One region of the Ancylobacter terrae genome, then DNA from elsewhere that is predicted to be linked to it. Evidence: riboswitches for the same ligand, from Rfam matches in the RefSeq annotation. Region 1 holds a riboswitch; each other region holds the start of a gene.
The links. A riboswitch is a leader RNA that binds a small molecule or an ion and turns the genes downstream of it on or off. The one in region 1 is predicted to bind cobalamin.
Positions count from the first base shown of each region.

Region 2: linked by a shared signal. The riboswitch ahead of ACEUEL_RS14860 (energy-coupling factor ABC transporter permease) and the one ahead of ACEUEL_RS03155 (CbtB domain-containing protein) in region 1 are both predicted to bind cobalamin.
Region 3: linked by a shared signal. The riboswitch ahead of ACEUEL_RS11290 (ribonucleoside-diphosphate reductase subunit alpha) and the one ahead of ACEUEL_RS03155 (CbtB domain-containing protein) in region 1 are both predicted to bind cobalamin.
Region 4: linked by a shared signal. The riboswitch ahead of metE (5-methyltetrahydropteroyltriglutamate--homocysteine S-methyltransferase) and the one ahead of ACEUEL_RS03155 (CbtB domain-containing protein) in region 1 are both predicted to bind cobalamin.

Region 1 covers NZ_JBJGXH010000001.1:667,048-671,482, forward strand. The annotation lists gene cobO (cob(I)yrinic acid a,c-diamide adenosyltransferase) at 193-828, opposite strand; gene cobU (bifunctional adenosylcobinamide kinase/adenosylcobinamide-phosphate guanylyltransferase) at 825-1,331, opposite strand; gene ACEUEL_RS03150 (CbtA family protein) at 1,341-2,090, opposite strand; gene ACEUEL_RS03155 (CbtB domain-containing protein) at 2,107-2,301, opposite strand; cobalamin riboswitch at 2,334-2,544, opposite strand; gene ACEUEL_RS03160 (nucleoside/nucleotide kinase family protein) at 2,660-3,286, shown strand; cobalamin riboswitch at 3,345-3,566, shown strand; gene ACEUEL_RS03165 (DUF1636 family protein) at 3,684-4,142, shown strand; gene cobW (cobalamin biosynthesis protein CobW) at 4,139-4,435, shown strand, end outside.
Region 2 covers NZ_JBJGXH010000002.1:116,254-120,688, forward strand. The annotation lists gene choX (choline ABC transporter substrate-binding protein) at 1-756, opposite strand, end outside; gene ppk2 (polyphosphate kinase 2) at 1,072-2,190, shown strand; cobalamin riboswitch at 2,265-2,490, shown strand; gene ACEUEL_RS14860 (energy-coupling factor ABC transporter permease) at 2,527-3,204, shown strand; gene katG (catalase/peroxidase HPI) at 3,311-4,435, opposite strand, start outside.
Region 3 covers NZ_JBJGXH010000001.1:2,342,857-2,347,291, reverse strand. The annotation lists gene ACEUEL_RS11290 (ribonucleoside-diphosphate reductase subunit alpha) at 1-1,682, opposite strand, end outside; cobalamin riboswitch at 1,792-2,004, opposite strand; gene ACEUEL_RS11285 (aminotransferase) at 2,447-3,832, opposite strand; gene ACEUEL_RS11280 (ABC transporter ATP-binding protein) at 4,136-4,435, opposite strand, start outside.
Region 4 covers NZ_JBJGXH010000001.1:2,351,472-2,355,906, reverse strand. The annotation lists gene ACEUEL_RS11325 (molybdopterin guanine dinucleotide-containing S/N-oxide reductase) at 1-774, shown strand, start outside; gene ACEUEL_RS11320 (DUF1989 domain-containing protein) at 928-1,542, shown strand; partial or broken gene ACEUEL_RS11315 (hypothetical protein) at 1,624-1,737, shown strand; cobalamin riboswitch at 1,785-1,997, shown strand; partial or broken gene metE (5-methyltetrahydropteroyltriglutamate--homocysteine S-methyltransferase) at 2,109-4,435, shown strand, end outside.

The sequences.
Region 1 (4,435 bases):
TTGCTTGGGGGCTGCGCCCCCAAGCAACGAGACCGGTGCGAATAAAAGAGCACAAGTTATTAATTTTATTGAGAAAATTCCGGTATGTCAACTTTTTGAGTCGCTTCATCGGCCGCCTCCTTGATGCTCTCGTAATTGAACTGATAATAAGAGCATTATTCCCTTAAGTAAATGAAAAATAAGCTTTTTTAGTCAGAACTCGATGCCCTTCTGGGCCTTCACGCCGGCCTTGAAGTGGTGCTTGACCAGCGTCATCTCGGTGACGAGGTCGGCCGCCTCGATCAGCGCCGGCTTGGCGTTGCGGCCGGTCACCACGACATGCAGCCCCTCGCGCCGGGCGGCCAGCGTGTCCACCACCTGATCGAGCGGGAGATAGTCGTAGCGCAGCGCGATGTTGATCTCGTCGAGGATGACGAGGCCGATGGTGGGGTCGGCCATCAGCTCGCGCGCCTTCTCCCAGGCGCGGCCCGCGCTGGCGATGTCGCGGGAAAGATCCTGCGTCTCCCAGGTGAAGCCCTCGCCCATGCTGTGCCAGATCACACGCTCGCCGAAGGTCGCCAGCGCATCGCGTTCGGCCGAGTGCCAGGCGCCCTTGATGAACTGCACGACGCCCACCCGGCCGCCATGCCCCAGAATACGCAAGGCGAGGCCGAAGGCGGCGGTGGACTTGCCCTTGCCGGCGCCGGTGTGGACGATCAGCAGCCCCTTCTCGATCGTCTTCTCCGCCACCTCGGCATCCTGCACCGCCTTGCGCTTCTCCATCTTGGCGCGGTGGCGGGCGGCATCCTCGGGCGAGACGGGATGGGGCGGCGTTCCGGTGTCGGTCATGGCTTCACCTGCAGGGGCAGCCCGGCGACCATGAACAGCACGCGGCCGGCGCGCGCGGCGATGCGCTGGTTCAGCCGGCCCTGCGCGTCGCGGAAGCGGCGGGCGAGGGCGTTGTCGGGAACGATGCCGAGGCCGACCTCGGTCGAGACCACGGCGAGGGGGCCTTCGCGCCGGGCGACCGCCTGTTCCAGCGCGGCGCTCTCGGTGTCGAGATCGGCGTCGGCGAGGAGGCGGTTGCTCAGCCAGAGCGTGAGGCAGTCGATGAGCACCGGCCGGCCGGCGGGCTGCCGGGCGAGGGCGTCGGGCAGGTCGTGCGGGGCGTCGATGGTCTGCCATCCCGCTCCGCGCCGCGCCCGATGCAGGGCGATGCGCTCGGCCATCTCGCCGTCCCAGACCTCGGCGGTGGCGATGTAGGTCCAGGGCGGCGGCAGCGCCTCGACCAGCGCCTCGGCCTGCGCGCTCTTGCCCGAGCGGGCGCCGCCGAGGACGAAGGTGAGGCCCATCACGCCGTCTCAGGCCGCGCGGGCGGCCGGCACCGCATCGGCCTCCGCCGCGAAGCGCGGGCGCAGCGCGCCGGCGAGCGCGCCGAGCAGCACCCAGAACACGAAGCTCGACGCCACCGAGGCGACCACGAAGCTGTGGTACAGCCCTTCCGGGATCGGGCTTTCGAAGCTGTCCGGCTGCGGCGCGCCGATCACATGCGGCACCAGGATCAGCACGACGCCAAGCGCGGCGAACAGCGCCGAGCGCGGCAACACCATCAGCGCGATGCCGGCGGCGGTGGCGGCGGCCGTTCCCGCCCACCAGAGCTGGCGCGCCGCGAGATCGGCCGCCGGCATGGCCGGCAGTTCCGGCGGCAGGCCGAGATTGGGCGCCAGCGTGAAGGCGGCGAAGCCGGCGAGGCCCCAGAACAGGCCGTGGCGCCAGTCCCTGAGGCCGCCGGCGAGTTCGCTCGCGGCGACCAGCAGCAGCGCATAGCCGAAGCCGGTGAGTACCATGAAGATCACGGTGAGGCCGTTGCGCTCCAGCCCGTCGGCCGGGCTCCAGCCTTCGTCGCCATGGTCATGGGCGGGCGCGGCGGTGTCGTGGGTGGGGGCGGGCGCAGCGTCGTGCGTGTGCGGCGCGGCTTCCCCGGCGGCCTCGTAGGTTTCGGCCTGGAGGATCAGAGGCACCGCGGCGACGAGGTGGATGCCGGCGACGACGACGCCCGAGCCAATACCGGCCAGCGCCGCCACGAACAGGATCGTGCGGAACAGAGACATCGATCTTCCCCGCGGCTCAGTGGCAGGGGAAGGCGGTGGCGTGGCGCACGTCGTGCGAGGCGTTGTGCACGGCCTCGATGTGGGAGAAGCCGACGCCGCCGAGCACGACGACGCCCAGCAGGGCGGCGAAGGTGACGGGCAGGACGCGGGCGGCGAGGCTCGCCGTCGCGGCGGCGGTGCCGAGCGGGCGGTGCGAATCGTGGGTCGTCATCGTCATCTCTCCCGGCCCTCCACCCGAGGGCCGCTGGGGTTACGTCGCCGGCCGGTCTCCTGGCTCGCGGGTCGCGGCCGTCCTTCCGCCTTCCCGGCCCGGGGGCCAGTGGCATTGCCGGAAGAAAGGCTCGCCGCTCACAGTTGCGGGGGCAGCCGTGGATTGGCGAGGATCGCCCTCGCCCACCACGTTCCCGTCTTGCGTCCCGTGCGCATCACGGGAACCGACGACTGCGCCGACTATAGACGCGGGCCGGCCCGGCGCAATGGCCCCGCCCTGCGCCGACATCCTCCTTTCAGACGGGGAGGGCGCGCGATGCCGGCTTGCCGGGCGGGCCGATCCGCATTTCAGTGAGCGCATGACCCAGCCGCGCCGCCTGCCCGATGCCGATGCCCTCGCCGCCCTGTTGCTCGGGCGACCGCCGGCGTCGCGCACCCTCGTCGCCATCGCCGGTGCGCCGGGCTCGGGCAAGTCGACGCTGGCCGAGGCGCTCGCCGCGCGCCTGCCCGACGCCGCCGTGCTGCCGATGGACGGCTACCATCTCGACGACGGCGTGCTGGCGGGGCGGGGCCTGCTGGCGCGCAAGGGCGCGCCGGAGACCTTCGACGTCGGCGGCCTCGCGCACATGATCGCGCGGCTCCGGGCGAATGAGGAGGCCGAGATCGCCGTGCCGGTGTTCGACCGGGAGATCGAGATCGCCCGCGCCGGGGCACGGCTGATCCCGCGTTCGGTGCGCACCCTCGTGGTCGAGGGCAACTACCTGCTGCTCGACGAGGCGCCGTGGGCGGAGCTGCGCGCGCGGTTCGACCTGACGGTGATGGTCGAGGTCGCCGAGCCCGAGCTGCGGCGCCGGCTCATCGCCCGCTGGCGCGGCCTCGCCCTGCCGGAGGACGAGGTGGTCCGCAAGGTCGAGGGCAACGACCTGCCGAACGGCCGCCGCCTGCGCGAGCGCAGCGCGCCGGCCGATGTCGTGATCGCGGGGTGAGGGCGCCCCCCGCTGCCTCGTCCGCCCGTCGCATTGACATCGCGCGCCGGCGCGTCCTTAAGTGCGGGCGACCGGCGGTCCCGTCCTCGCGAGGGGAGGGGCCAAGAGGGAATGCGGTGCGGGCTGGCCTTCGTCATGAAGGACGCCCAATTCCGCGGCTGCCCCCGCAACTGTAAGCGGCGAGCCTTTCTCCCGAAAAGCCACTGGCGATGATGCCGGGAAGGCGGGAGGCAGGCGGCGACCCGCGAGCCAGGAGACCTGCCGTCGGTCCGGTCGCGCGTCGGGCGGGGTGCCCTTGATGCGCGCATGGGACCGGCGGACAGCGATGTCGCGCCGCTCTCGCGCGGGCCTGTCCCGCGACCGCCGTGCCCCGTCCGGATGCGATGAGCGGAGCGCGGTGTTGAGCGAAGGTCCAGCCGACACGACCCTGCCGGAGGCGGACAGCGAGGGTGCGAGCGCGCCGGCTATGCCGTGCGGCCTCGCCAGCCCGACCGTGCTGATGGTCTGCACCAGCTGCCGGCGCCCAGGCGACGACGACGCCCTGCCGCGCCCGGGCGAGGACTTCACCCGCGCCGTCCGCACGGCGGCGGAAGGCTCGACCGTCACGGTCAAGGGCATACGCTGCCTCGGCAATTGCTCGCGCGGCCTCTCCGCCGCGCTGACCCGCGAGGGCGGCTGGACCTATGTGTTCGGCGGGCTCGATCCCGACCGCGATGCGCGCGCCCTCGTCACCGGCGCGGAACTCTACGCCGCCGCCGGCGACGGCTTCATGCCCTGGCGCGGCCGCCCCGACATCCTCAAGCGCGGCGTCGTCGCCCGCATTCCCCCGCTCGATTTCCCCGGAGAACCCGAATGAGCGCCGATCTCTCGCGCGTGGAACTTGCACGCGTGCCCTGCACCATCGTCACCGGCTTCCTCGGCTCGGGCAAGACGACGCTGATCCGCCACGCGCTCGCCAACGCCAAGGGCAAGCGCCTCGCGGTGATCGTCAACGAGTTCGGCGATGTCGGCATCGACGGCGACATCCTGAAGGGCTGCGGCATCGAGACCTGCCCGGAGGAGAACATCGTCGAATTGGCCAATGGCTGCATCTGCTGCACCGTGGCCGACGATTTCGTGCCGGCGCTCGACGCCATCCTGTCGCGCACG
Region 2 (4,435 bases), on a different contig from region 1:
GTTGGTCAGCAGCTTGCCGACATTCGGGCACTCCTTCGAATAGCCCGGCCGGGTCAGCGTCACCACCGTGGCGCCGCCGTCATTGGGCCCGAACACGTCGTTGCCGTCGGCGAGATAGGCGATCGGCAGGTTGACGTTCATCGGGTGCGGCCGCCAGCCGAAGAACACCACCGGCTTGTTCTGCCGGATGTTCTGATTCACCTGCGCCAGCATGCCCTGCTCGCTCGATTCCACCAGCGAGAACCCCTTCAGGCCGAAGGTGTCGTCGGCGATCATCTTGGAGATGGTGCCGTTGGCGCCGCTGCCGGCCTCGATGCCGTAGATCTTGCCGCCGAGCTGGTCCTTGAACTTGGCGATGTCGGCATAGGTCTTCAGCCCGGCGTCATAGGCCGCCTTCGAGGTGGCGAAGCCGATGCGCGCGCCCGACAGGTTGGTCGCCGCGACCTCGACCTTGCCGGCCTTGACGAGGGGCGCCTGGCTCGGCTCCTGCAGCGGCATCCAGTTGCCGAGGAAGATGTCGCGGTCGCCGTTCTCCAGCGACTTGAAGGTGACGGCGACGGAGAGAACCACCACGTCCGGCTTGTAGCCGAGGCTGGTGAGCAGCTGGCTGGCGATCGCCGTGGTGGCGGTGATGTCGGTCCAGCCGACATCGGAGAAGCGCGGCTTGGCGCAGGCGGCCGGCTCGGCGGCCATGGCGGCCGACGACAGCAGCGCGGCGGATAAGGTGAGGCAGGCAACGAGACGGCGTGAGATCATTGCTGTTCCCTCGGGTTGGCCATCATGCCGCTGACCGGCAGGGCAGGCAAAAGCCTAGCCCCCGCCCCGCCGGCTGATTGACCTGAAACGAAGCGAACACGACGCATTGCGCAGCGTCCCGCCGGGACAGGGCGAATCCCGTCGTCCCCGCGCCTCCCGCTGCGCCCGGCGTTGATCCTCCTCAACGCGCCCCGCCGCGCCCGGCCTCACGCTCCGGGGTCACCCCCGCCGCACGCCGGCCTTGAGACTGTCATGCGCCGGGGCGAGGATGGGCGCCCGCGCAGCCGCTGCGCACGGCACGAGGGAGAAACGGGAATGGTCAACGAAAAGGGCCGCGGCCGGAAAGCCGCCGCGACGCCGCCGGCAGCCGCCGCACCTGAGGTCGCCGCGACCGAGGAGCCCGGCTCCCTTCCCGCCGAGGTGGAGACGACGCTCGCCGACGAACGGCGCGAGGCGGCGCAGGAGGCCGAGCTCTCCGCCGTCGCCGCGATGGCCGCCGATGGCGCCGCCGGCGAGGGGCTGGAGGCGCTGATCGCCGGCGCCGCCCCCGACGATGCGCTGCGCCTGCGCCAGTCCCTCGGCCTGCCCAAGCCCGCCGGCCACCCGCGCGCGACCAGCGACGAGCTGGCCGACGACTGGCGGCGGGGCGGCTATCCGTTCAAGTACAAGATGCTCCGGCGCGACTACGAGCGCGAGAAGTTCATCCTGCAGACCGAACTGCTGAAGCTCCAGTCCTGGGTGAAGGAGGCGCGCCAGCGCGTCATTATCCTGTTCGAGGGGCGCGACGCCGCCGGCAAGGGCGGCGCCATCAAGCGCTTCATGGAGCACCTCAACCCGCGCGGCGCCCGCGTCGTGGCGCTGGAGAAGCCGAGCGAGGTCGAGCGCGGCCAATGGTACTTCCAGCGCTATGTCGAGCACCTGCCGACCACCGGCGAAATCGTGCTGTTCGACCGCTCCTGGTACAACCGCGCCGGCGTCGAGAAGGTGATGGGCTTCTGCTCCGAGGAGGAATACCGCGAGTTCCTGCGCCAGGCGCCGGAATTCGAGCGCAACCTCGCCCGCAGCGGCATCCACCTGTTCAAGTTCTGGTTCTCGGTCAGCCGCGACGAGCAGCGGCGCCGCTTCAAGGAACGCAAGGTCCACCCGCTGAAGCAGTGGAAGCTGTCCCCGGTCGATCTCGCCTCGCTCGACAAGTGGGACGACTACACCCGCGCCAAGGAGGCCATGTTCTTCCACACCGACACGGCGGATTCGCCCTGGACGGTGATCAAGTCGGACGACAAGAAGCGGGCGCGGCTGAACGCCATGCGCTACGTGCTGCACTCGCTGCCCTATACCGGCAAGGACCCCGAGCGCATCGGCCGGGTCGATACGCTGCTGGTCGGCCGCGCCAACACCGTCCATGAGCGCGGCGAGCACGACAACGGCGGCTGAGGCGGCGGCGGGCGACGGCCCGGCTGCCGCGGCGAGGTCCCGAAGGTCCGGCTTGACAGGCGCCCCGATCTCGCAAGTGTGGGCGGGCGCATGGTGTCCGGGCGCGGCGACTCGCCCGGATGAAACGGGAACGGGGAAGAGCGGGGGCCGTAGCGCGGCCGCCGCCCGAAGCCCCGACCGCCCCCGCGACTGTGAGCGGCGAGCCTCCCCCGATACGCCACTGGCCCGAGAGACGGCCGGGAAGGCGGGGGCCGGCGGTGACCCGCGAGTCAGGAGACCGGCCCTGCGCATGGCCCACCTTTTGCGCCGTCGGGTGAGACGGCATCGGAGACAGCTATGCATATCGAACCCGGCCTCGTGGCCGACGCCAAGATCTGGCTGAGCTACGCCACCGCCGCCGCCGCGGGCGGCTACACGCTGAAGCTCGCCGCCGACGCGGCACGCGAGCGCGGCGTCGGCTCGCTGCTGGCGCGCAGCGCGGCGACCACCGCCCTCGTCTTCGCCTTCTTCGAGGTGCTGCCGCACCACCCGGTCGGCGTGTCCGAGGTGCATCTCATCCTCGGCTCGACGCTGTTCCTGATCTTCGGCGTGGCGCCGGCGGCGATCGGCCTCGCCCTCGGCCTGCTGATCCAGGGCCTCTTCTTCGCGCCCTTCGACCTGCCGCAATACGGCATGAACGTCACCACGCTGCTGGTGCCGCTGTTCGCGCTCACCGCGCTGGCGCGGGCCATCATCGCGCCAGATACCCCCTATGTGGAGCTGAAGTACCGGCAGGCGCTAGCGCTCTCCACCACCTACCAGGCCGGCATCGTCGCCTGGGTCGCCTTCTGGGCGCTGTACGGCCAGGGCTTCGGCGCGGAGAACCTCTCGTCGGTCGCCTCCTTCGGCGTCGCCTACATGTCGGTGATCCTGATCGAGCCGCTGGTCGATCTCGCCGTGCTGGCCGCCGCCAAGGCGCTGTCGGGCCTGCGCGGCAGCCCGCTGTTCGAGCGCCGCCTCTACGACGCCGCCTGAACCCCGCTCGCCGCAACGAAAGACGCCGCCGGCCGGTGACGGCGCGGCGGCGTTTTCGTGAGGAGCCGGTGGCAGCCCGGAAGCCGCCGCCGGTCGATGCGCCGGATCAGGCGAGGTCGAAGCGCCCGAGATCGGTCACCTTGGCCCAGACCGCCACGAAGTCGTCGATGAACTTCTTCTGCGCGTCCGCGCTGGCATAGACCTCGGCAAGCGCGCGCAGCACCGAGTTCGACCCGAACACGAGGTCGACCCGCGAGCCGGTCCACTTCGCCTCGCCGGACTTGCGGTCGCGACCCTCATAGACGTCCTTGCCGCCGCCCTGCGCCGTCCACTGCGTGCCCATATCGAGCAGGTTGACGAAGAAGTCGTTGGTCAGAACGCCCGGCCGGTCGGTCAGCACGCCCTTCGACGAGCCGTCGGCGTTGATGTTGATCGCGCGCAGGCCGCCGACCAGCACCGTCATTTCCGGCGCGGTCAGGGTGAGGAGCTGGGCCTTGTCGACCAGCGCCACCTCGGCCGCGACGGTCAGCGAGGGCTTCTGGTAGTTGCGGAAGCCGTCCGCCTGCGGCTCCATCACCGCGAAGGCGTGGATGTCGGTCTGCTCCTGCGTGGCATCGGTGCGGCCCGGCGTGAACGGCACGCGCGCCTCGAAGCCGCCCGCCTTCGCCGCCTGCTCGATGCCGGCATTGCCGGCGAGCACGATGAGGTCGGCCAGCGAAACCTTCTTGCCCCCGGGCGCCTCGGCGTTGAAGCCGGCCTGGATGCCCTCCAGAACCTGCAGCACCTTGGCGAGCTGCTGCGGCCGGTTGACCTCCCAGTCCTTCTGCGGGCTGAGACGCACGCGCGCGCCGTTGGCGCCGCCGCGCTTGTCGCCGCCGCGATAGGTCGAGGCCGAGGCCCAGGCGGTGCCGACCAGTTCGGAGGTGGTGAGCCCGGCGTCCAGCACCTTGGCCTTCAGCGCCGCCGCGTCCGCGTCGTCGATCAGGGGGTGGTCGACCTCCGGCACGTTGTCCTGCCAGATCAGCTCTTCCTTCGGCACTTCCGGCCCGAGATAGCGGGCGCGCGGGCCGAGATCGCGGTGGGTGAGCTTGAACCAGGCGCGGGCGAAGGCGTCGGCGAACTCCTGCGGCTGCTCGAGGAAGCGGCGCGAGATCTTCTCGTAGGCGGGATCGAAGCGCAGCGACAGGTCGGTCGTCAGCATGCGCGGCTTCTGCTTCTTCGAGGCGTCGTG
Region 3 (4,435 bases), 1.7 Mb from region 1:
CAGGGGTGGCCGGTCTCGAACAGCATGGTCAGCATGCGCCGCCACAGATCGACGGCGCGGAGCTGCTTGAAGACCTTCATCTCGCCGCGCCCGGCCTTCGCCTCATAGGCCTCGTAGGCGACCCTGAACGCCGGCCCGGAGAGATCATGCAGGTCCGGCGTCTCGTCGGGCGAGAACAGTGTCCAGTGCCCGTCGGCCTCCACACGCTGCATAAACAGGTCCGGCACCCAGTTGCAGGTGTTCATGTCGTGGGTGCGCCGGCGGTCGTCGCCGGTGTTCTTGCGCAGGTCGAGGAACTCTTCGATGTCGATGTGCCAGGTTTCCAGATAGGCGCAGACCGCGCCCTTGCGCTTGCCGCCCTGGTTGACCGCGATGGCCGTGTCGTTGGCGACTTTCAGGAACGGCACCACGCCCTGGCTCTCGCCGTTGGTGCCCTTGATGTGGGCGCCGAGGCCACGCACCCGCGTCCAGTCATTGCCGAGGCCGCCGGCATATTTGGAGAGCAGCGCGTTGTCCTTGATCGACTTGAAGATGTTGTCGAGATCGTCGGACACGGTGGTCAGGAAGCAGGAGGCGAGCTGCGCGCGCGGCGTGCCGGAATTGAACAGGGTCGGCGTCGAGGCCATGAAGTCGAAGGACGACAGCAGCCGGTAGAACTCGATGGCGCGGCCCTCGCGGTCGACCTCGCGCAGGGCGAGACCCATGGCGACGCGCATGAAGAAGGCCTGCGGCAGCTCGAAGCGGGTGCCGCGCGCGTGCAGGAAATAGCGGTCATACAGCGTCTGCAGGCCGAGATAGTCGAATTGCAGGTCGCGCTCGGGCAGCAGGGCGCTGGCGAGCCGGGCGAGATCGAAACGGGCGAGTTCGGGGTCGACGAGCTCCTCGGCGATGCCGCGCGTGATGTAAGCGCGGAAATACTCGCCGTAACGCTCGGCCATTTCGGACTGCGTCGCCTGATCCGGCGTGCCGGCGAGGAAGCTCAGCGCCTCGCGGCGTAATTTGTCGAGCAGCAGCCGGGCGGACACCTTGGCGTAGTTCGGCTCGCGCTCGATCAGCGTGCGGGCGGCGAGGATGGGGGCGAGCGCGAGCTCGTCCTCGCTGATGCCGTCATAGAGATTGCGGCGTGTCTCGGCGAGAATGGCGTCGCTCGAGACCTCGGCGAGGCCGGCGGTGGCCTCGCCGATGACGGCGGCGAGCCGCGCCTCGTCGAGCGGCAGCAGCGTGCCACTCGCCAGTCGCAGGCGCAGCGCGGTGGTGGCCGGCGCCGTCGCCGCGCCGGCTCGGGTCGCCGCGCGTTCGCGGGCACGCTCTTCCCGGTAGAGCACATAGGCGCGGGCGACCTTGTGGTGTTCGCCGCGCATCAGGGCGAGTTCCACCTGGTCCTGCACGTCCTCGATGTGGAAGGTCCGGCCCGCATCGGCGCGGCGGGTGAGACCGGAGACGATCTGCGCGGTGAGGTCCGCGACGATGTCGTGCACGCGGCGCGAGGCCGCGGCGGACGAACCCTCGACGGCGAGAAAGGCCTTGGTGAGCGCGATCGCGATCTTCGCGGGGTCAAAGGGCGTCACCGCGCCATTGCGGCGGATGAGCTGGTAGCCCGGCGTGCTGGCCGGGCCCGCCCCGACCGAGGCGGGAAGAAAAGGCGGTTCGACGACCGGCGCGGTATCGTGAAGGAGAGACATCGGCAAACCCCAATCAGCATTGGGGGCAAAGGCCGAGCGACGCATCGGCGCCACCGACGGCATAGCACCGGCGGACGCGCGAACGCACCACCGGGACACCCCGCCCAGGGACGATTATTCTGTCAGGGCAGGTCTCCTGGCTCGCGGGTCACCACCTCTCGCCCGGCCTTCCCGGAACTCTCGTTCCAGTGACGCGGAATGGACGACAGGCTCGCCGCTTACAGTTGCGGGGGCAGCGCCGGCATTGCCATACACGGCTCACCAGCTTCCCTCTTAGCTCTCTCATCTTGCGATTCGAGAGACCGTGACCACTATATTTAGGGTCCATGCCTGGGCGGTCGTCAAGATCTGGATTGAGGCGGAGGCGCCTTGTCCTCGTCCGTGTGGCGAATGGGCCAGATCATGGTATCGGGAGGCTCCCTCCCAATGTGGAGTTCGCATCCTAAAAGCCACTGCCAAGGTTTAAGACATTGCCGATACTCGCGGCAGTGGCGCCGGCCTTGTCCGGCTCGATGAAGCCCATGGGGTGGCGTGCGCTGTTGTAGAAGGCCTCGGCCTCCCACTGCCTCCAACAGGAAGAGGCGCGGCGGCTTTAGGTTGATCTTTTTGGTATAAGCTTCAGCTCGTCTTCGCTCACTTTGCGATCAAGCCTCGACTGACAAAGGGCCGGGGGCAGGGGATGCGCATCACACGCGTCGCGCTTTCACCGCCGCCGGCGCGACATGGCTTCTCGACGTCGCCGTCCAGCGTGGAAGCTGCCGGGCTCAGGATGAGCGGCCCAGCTGCCGCTCAAGCTGATGCAGGCTCGTCTCGCAGCGCTCGGCGATCTCATCGACATCGTTCTCGGTGACAATGAGCGGCGGGGAGAAGCCCAGCACGTCGCCCATGCAGCGCGCGACGAGGCCATTGCCATAGGCGATGCGGTCGAACGCCATGCCGACCTGCAGGTGCGGATCGAAGGGGGTGCGGCTCGCCTTGTCGGCCACCAGCTCTATGCCCAGCATGAGACCCGCGCCACGCACCTGCCCGACGATGGGCGAGGCGCGGCCGATCCGCTCGAAATGGCCGCGAAGGCGCGCGCCCATCGCCCTCACATGCTCCACGACGTTCATTTCCTCATAAATGGCGAGGGCTTCGAGCGCGACCGCCACGCCCACGGGATGGCCTGAATTGGTGAAGCCATGGCCGAAATTGCCGCCGGCCTTGTTGAACTCCTTCACCGCCTCATAGATGTCCGGCGCCAGGACCACGGCGGAGATGGGGAAATAGGCGGAGGACAGGCCCTTGGCGAGCGCCATCATGTCCGGGCTCGCGCCGACCGTGTCCTTGCCGAACCATTCGCCCGTCCGTCCGAAGCCGCAGACGATCTCGTCGTCGAGAAAGAGGATGTCGTACTTCTTCAGGATCTGCTGGATCCGCGGGAAATAGCCGGCGGGCGGCAGGATGATGCCGCCGCCGGCATTGATCGGTTCGGCAATGAAGGCGGCGATGGAATCGGGTCCCTCGCGCAGGATGAGGGCCTCCAGCTCGCGCGCCAGCCGCTCGACGAAGGCCGCCTCGTCCTCGCCCTCCAGCATGCCGCGATAGGCGTCGGGGCACAGCGTGTGCAGGAAGCCCGGCAGCGGCAGGCCGAACTCACGATGCATGAAGCCGAGGCCGCACATGGAGGCCGCCGCGATGGTGGAGCCGTGGAAGGCCCGGTCGCGCGCGATCACCTTGCGCTTGGTCGGCTTGCCCCGCACCGTGTGGTAGACCCAGGCGAGCTTCACCATGGTCTCGTTCGCCTCCGAGCCGGAGGTGGCGAAATAAGCCTTGCCGCCGGTCATGCCGGTGAGGTCGACCAGCTTCTCGGCTAGCTCCGTCGCCCCCGGCAGGGTGCGCTGGAAGAAGGTGTGGTAGAAACCGAGCTCGGCATATTGCCGGCTTGCCGCGGCGGCGAGGCGCTCATTGGCGAAGCCCAGCGAAGCGCACCAGAGCCCGGCCATCGCGTCGATATAGGGTTTGCCGTCGGCGTCGTAGATGCGGATGCCCTCGCCGCGCGTGACCACGATCGGCCCGTGTTCCTCCATCTGCCGCGGATTGGTCTGCGAGTGCAGGTGGAAGGCGATGTCGCGCCCCTCGAGCGAGTTCGTCATCACGGGCTGGTTCATGGCTCACCTGTCGTGTGTTGATGGCGAATGGTCCGCTGCCGCGCGCGCAATCCGCAGCAGCTCGGGGCCACGCCTTTCGTGAAGAAGTCCGATTTCATCCTGCGTCGCGGGGCGATTTCGCTCGGCGACGCCGGACAAGGGCAGGATGGCTAAGGAGAGGTCGCGTCGTTCAACCGGCCGGCCGATACGGCTACCGTCGCTCCCCGGAGCGGAGCCGATCGCCATTTTCTCCAGAATGCCGCGAGGTTACGGCGGTGTCAATAATTATTCCGTCAAACGGACTTATTAGATGTGGCCGCAGGATCATGGCGTGAGACGCGCCCCGCTTGCCTGATCGAAAACCATGACATCGCTCGCGGGAATCTCCGCACGGACGGCTTCGCCTGGCTGGAGCCGGCAGAATCCGGGCTGCGCCGCGATCAGGGAGCCACCGTCCCAGTCGATGACGATGTGGCTTGATGGCCCCACCGGCTGGACGAGCCGGACCGTGCCGGCGAACGTTCCGCTGCCGAGGCGCACATGCTCGGGCCGCACGCCGACTTCCACCGCCTGTCCCGCGGAAACGGCGAGGGCGGGAGGCAGCCCCAGCACCTGGCTGCCAAG
Region 4 (4,435 bases), 1.7 Mb from region 1:
GGTGTCGAGGCCGCCTACACGGAGGGGCGCGATATCGCGGGATGGGTGCGGCACGCCTATGAGCGCTGTCGCGAGCGGGCCCTCGCCCAGGATGTCGACCTGCCGCTCTTTGACGCTTTCTGGGAGAGGGGCTTCGCCGAGATCCCGCCGCCGGAAAAGGCCTTCACGCTGTTCGAGAGCTTTCGCAACGATCCCGACCGGTTCAGGCTGGCAACGCCGTCGGGCCGCATCGAGATCTTCAGCGAGGCCATCGCCCGCTTCGGTTATGCCGATTGCCCCGGTCACCCCGTCTGGCTGCCGCCGAAGGAATGGCTCGGCGCGACCGGAGCCGGCGCCTATCCGCTTCATCTGCTGTCCGGACAGCCGGCGACACGGCTTCACAGCCAGCTCGACAACGCGCAGGTCAGCCGGCTGTCGAAGATCGCCGGCCACGAGCCGATCCTGATGAATATCGAGGACGCCCGCGCCCGCAACATCCGCGACGGTGACGTCGTCCGGGTGTTCAACGGGCGAGGGGCCTGCCTTGCCGGCGCGGTGACCACGCCCGACCTGCTGCCGGGGGTCGCGCATCTGGCGACGGGCGCCTGGTATCTGGCCGATGAGGCGGGTGCCTCGGGGGCGCTCGAACTGAACGGAAATCCGAACGTCCTCACCCGGGACGAAGGTACCTCCGCGCTCGGCCAGGGGCCTTCCGCGCAGTCTCTGCTGGTCGAGGTCGAACTCTACCGGGCGGGAGGAGAGCCGCCGGCAGCGCCCCCTGTCGGAAGGGACTGAGGCCGCCGGCATTGCCCCACTTGGATAGTCCAGATGGCGCAGCTGCATGCCGGCATCGTATCAATTCGTAATAGTAAACTCAGATCAAATGAATGGATTCGAATTGAGCGGTGGGTCCTCGTGGCCGCGACGCAAAATCCCAAGGAGCTTGCAATGAGCGACGTGACGATCGAGCCCGTGGCCAATCTCCAGACCATCCCCGCGCGGCGGGGCGCGTCGGCCTATGTCTCCCGGGGCGCTTGCGTGCGCGTCATCAACACGCACGGCAAGCAGGTGGTCGACACCTGGGCCTTCAACGCTGTCGACATCGAAGAACATCTGTCGATGGAGCACAGCCGGGCGTCGCTGCTGCGGATCATCCCGAAAGTCGGCGACACGCTGGTCAGCAATCGCCGCAATCCGATGCTGAGCGTCGTGGAGGACACCACGCCCGGCATCCACGACCTGCTGATCGCCGCCTGCGACGAGCACCGTTACCGGCAGCTCGGGGCCGTCGGGCACCATGACAGTTGCACGGACAATCTCAGGGACGAACTGGCGAAGCGGGGCGTTTCGGGACGCGGCACCCCGAGCCCGCTCAACCTGTTCATGAACGTGCCCGTCCATGCGGACGGCCGTCTTTCGTTCCAGCCTCCGGTCAGCCAGGCAGGCCAGTACGTCACGCTGCGTGCCGAGATGGACCTGATCGTCGTGTTCTCGGCCTGCCCGCAGGACATGATTCCGGTCAACGACATGCGGCCGACGGACGCCCACTTCGTCGTCATCTGAGGGCCCGGAACAGGGATCATCGCGAGGCGTGAGCTGCCCTCGCTGAAGGCCGCCCGCGCCTTCTAGGCCACGACGCGCCATCTCAGCTTCCGCCGGGCCGCCGGCGAACTGTGCGTGACGGTGACGGTGGTGAGCCACCAGATCAGGCATCTGGAAGCCCCCGCGCGAGGAACCGCCAGATGGCACGTCATATGACGACATAAACATGTCTTTATGTCAGTTGACCTGTCGCCTCCATAGGGGCATCCTGCGCGGGTCATGGTTCTGCGGCGTTCTTGGCGCCGCAGCTAAGAGGGAAGTCGGTGAGTCTTTCGGGACAATGCCGGCGCTGCCCCCGCAACTGTAAGCGGCGAGCCTGTCGTCCATTCCGCGTCACTGGAACGAAAGTTCCGGGAAGGCCGGGCGAGAGGCGGTGACCCGCGAGCCAGGAGACCTGCCCTGACAGCATAATCGTCCCTGGGCGGGGTGTCCCGGTGGTGCGTTCGCGCGTCCACCGGTGCCGTGCGCCCGTGGCCGCGCCTCGCGTCCGCTCGGCCTTTGCCCCCAATCCTGATTGGGGTTAGCCGATGAACTGTCCTTCTTCCGCCGGCACGGTGCCGGTTTCCACCCTCGGCACGCCGCGCATCGGTCCGTGCCGCGAGCTGAAAAGCGCGCTCGAAAGCTACTGGTCCGGCAAGAGCGATGCGCCGGCGCTGCTGGAGGTGGGCGCGCGCCTGCGCGCCGCCAACTGGGCACGGCAGAAGGCGCTGGGCGTCACCAACATCCCCTCCAACGACTTCTCGCTCTACGACCACGTGCTCGATACGGCGGTGATGGTGGGGGCGATTCCGCCGGCCTATGGCTGGACCGGCGGGCCGGTGCCGCTCGACACCTATTTCGCCATGGCGCGCGGGGCGCAGGGTGATGAAGCCGTATGTGTCCATGGTCATTCGCACGGCCGTGAGCATGGCGTCCCGGCGCTGGAAATGACCAAATGGTTCGACACCAACTATCACTACATGGTGCCGGAATTCGCGCCGGGACAGCGCTTCGCGCTCACCTCCGCCAAGCCGGTCGAGGAGTACCGCGAGGCGAAGGCGCTGGGCTATGAAACGCGCCCCGTTCTGCTCGGCCCCGTGACTTTCCTCACGCTCGGCAAGGCGACGGAGCCGGGGCTCGACCCGCTCTCGCTGCTCGGCGATCTGCTGCCGGTCTATGTCGAGGTGCTGCGCCGGCTCTCCGCCTCGGGAGCGGACTGGGTGCAGATCGATGAGCCCTGTCTCGTCACGGACCTTGATGACGCCGCCCGCGCCGCATTACGCGAGGCCTATGGCTTCTTCGCCCATGCACTGCCCCGGCTGAAAATCATGCTCACCCCCTATTTCGGCCGGCTGGGCGACAATCTCGACACCGCGCTTTCCCTGCCGGTCGCCGGGCTGCATCTCGATCTGGTGCGAGGCGCCGGGCAACTGCGCGAGGTGGCGGACAAGGCGAGGGCGGGGCTCGTTCTTTCCTTCGGCGTCATCGACGGGCGCAATGTCTGGCGCGCCAACCTGCCGAAGCTGCTCGACACGCTCGAACCCTTCGTGCGCAAGCGCGGCACCGACCATGTCGAGATCGCCCCGTCCTGCTCGCTGCTGCATGTGCCGATCGACCTCGAGCCGGAGACGGGGCTCGATCCGGATGTGAAGAGCTGGCTCGCCTTCGCCGTGCAGAAGATGGACGAACTCGTCACGCTGGGCACCGCGCTCGCGGGCGGGCGGGAGGTGGTGCTCGGCAAGCTCGCCGCCTCGGCCAGAGCCGCCGAGGCCCGCAAGACCTCGACCAAGGTGCACGATAGCGCCGTCGCCGCACGCCTGTCGGCCGTCACGCCCGAGGATGCGCGCCGCGCCAGCCCCTTCACCCATCGCGCCGAACGGCAGCGTGCCCGCCTCGGCTTGCCGCTCTACCCCACCACGACCATAGGCTCCTTCCCGCAGACGCCGGAGGTGCGCAAGGCGCGCGCCGCCCATGGCAAGGGTGAACTAAGCGATGCGGCGTATGAGGCGTTCCTGAAGCAGGAAACCGCCCGCACCATTCGCTGGCAGGAGGAGATCGGGCTCGATGTGCTCGTGCATGGCGAGTTCGAGCGCAACGACATGGTGCAGTATTTCGGCGAGCAGCTCTCGGGCTTTGCCTTCACCAAGCATGGCTGGGTGCAGAGCTACGGCTCGCGCTATGTCCGCCCGCCAATCCTGTTCGGCGATGTCTCGCGCCCCGCGCCGATGACCGTCGCGTGGTGGCGCTTTGCCCAAGGCTTCACCGAGCGGCCGATGAAGGGCATGCTCACGGGGCCGGTGACCATCCTCAACTGGTCCTTCGTACGCGACGACGTGCCCCGCAGCCTCGCCTGCCGGCAGATCGCGCTCGCCATCCGCGACGAGGTGACCGACCTCGAGGCCGCCGGCGCGGCGATGATCCAGATCGACGAGGCGGCGATCCGCGAGGGCCTGCCGCTGCGCCGCGCGGACTGGGCGGCCTATCTCGACTGGGCGGTGGAGAGCTTCCGGCTGTGCGCCTCGGGCGTGCGTGACGCGACGCAGATCCACACCCATATGTGCTACTCGGAGTTCAACGACATCATCGCCGCCATTGCGGCCATGGATTCCGACGTCATCTCCATCGAGACCTCGCGCTCGAAGATGGAGCTGCTCGACGCCTTCGTCGACGATCGCTACCCCAACGAGATCGGGCCGGGGGTCTACGACATCCACTCGCCGCGCGTGCCGCCGGTCGAGGAGATGGTCGAACTGCTGGAGCGGGCGGCGCAACGGCTCGCGGCAGCGCAAATCTGGGTCAATCCCGATTGCGGGCTGAAGACGCGGCAATGGGAGGGGTGCGTCCGGCGCTCATCAATATGGTGGCGGCGGCGCGT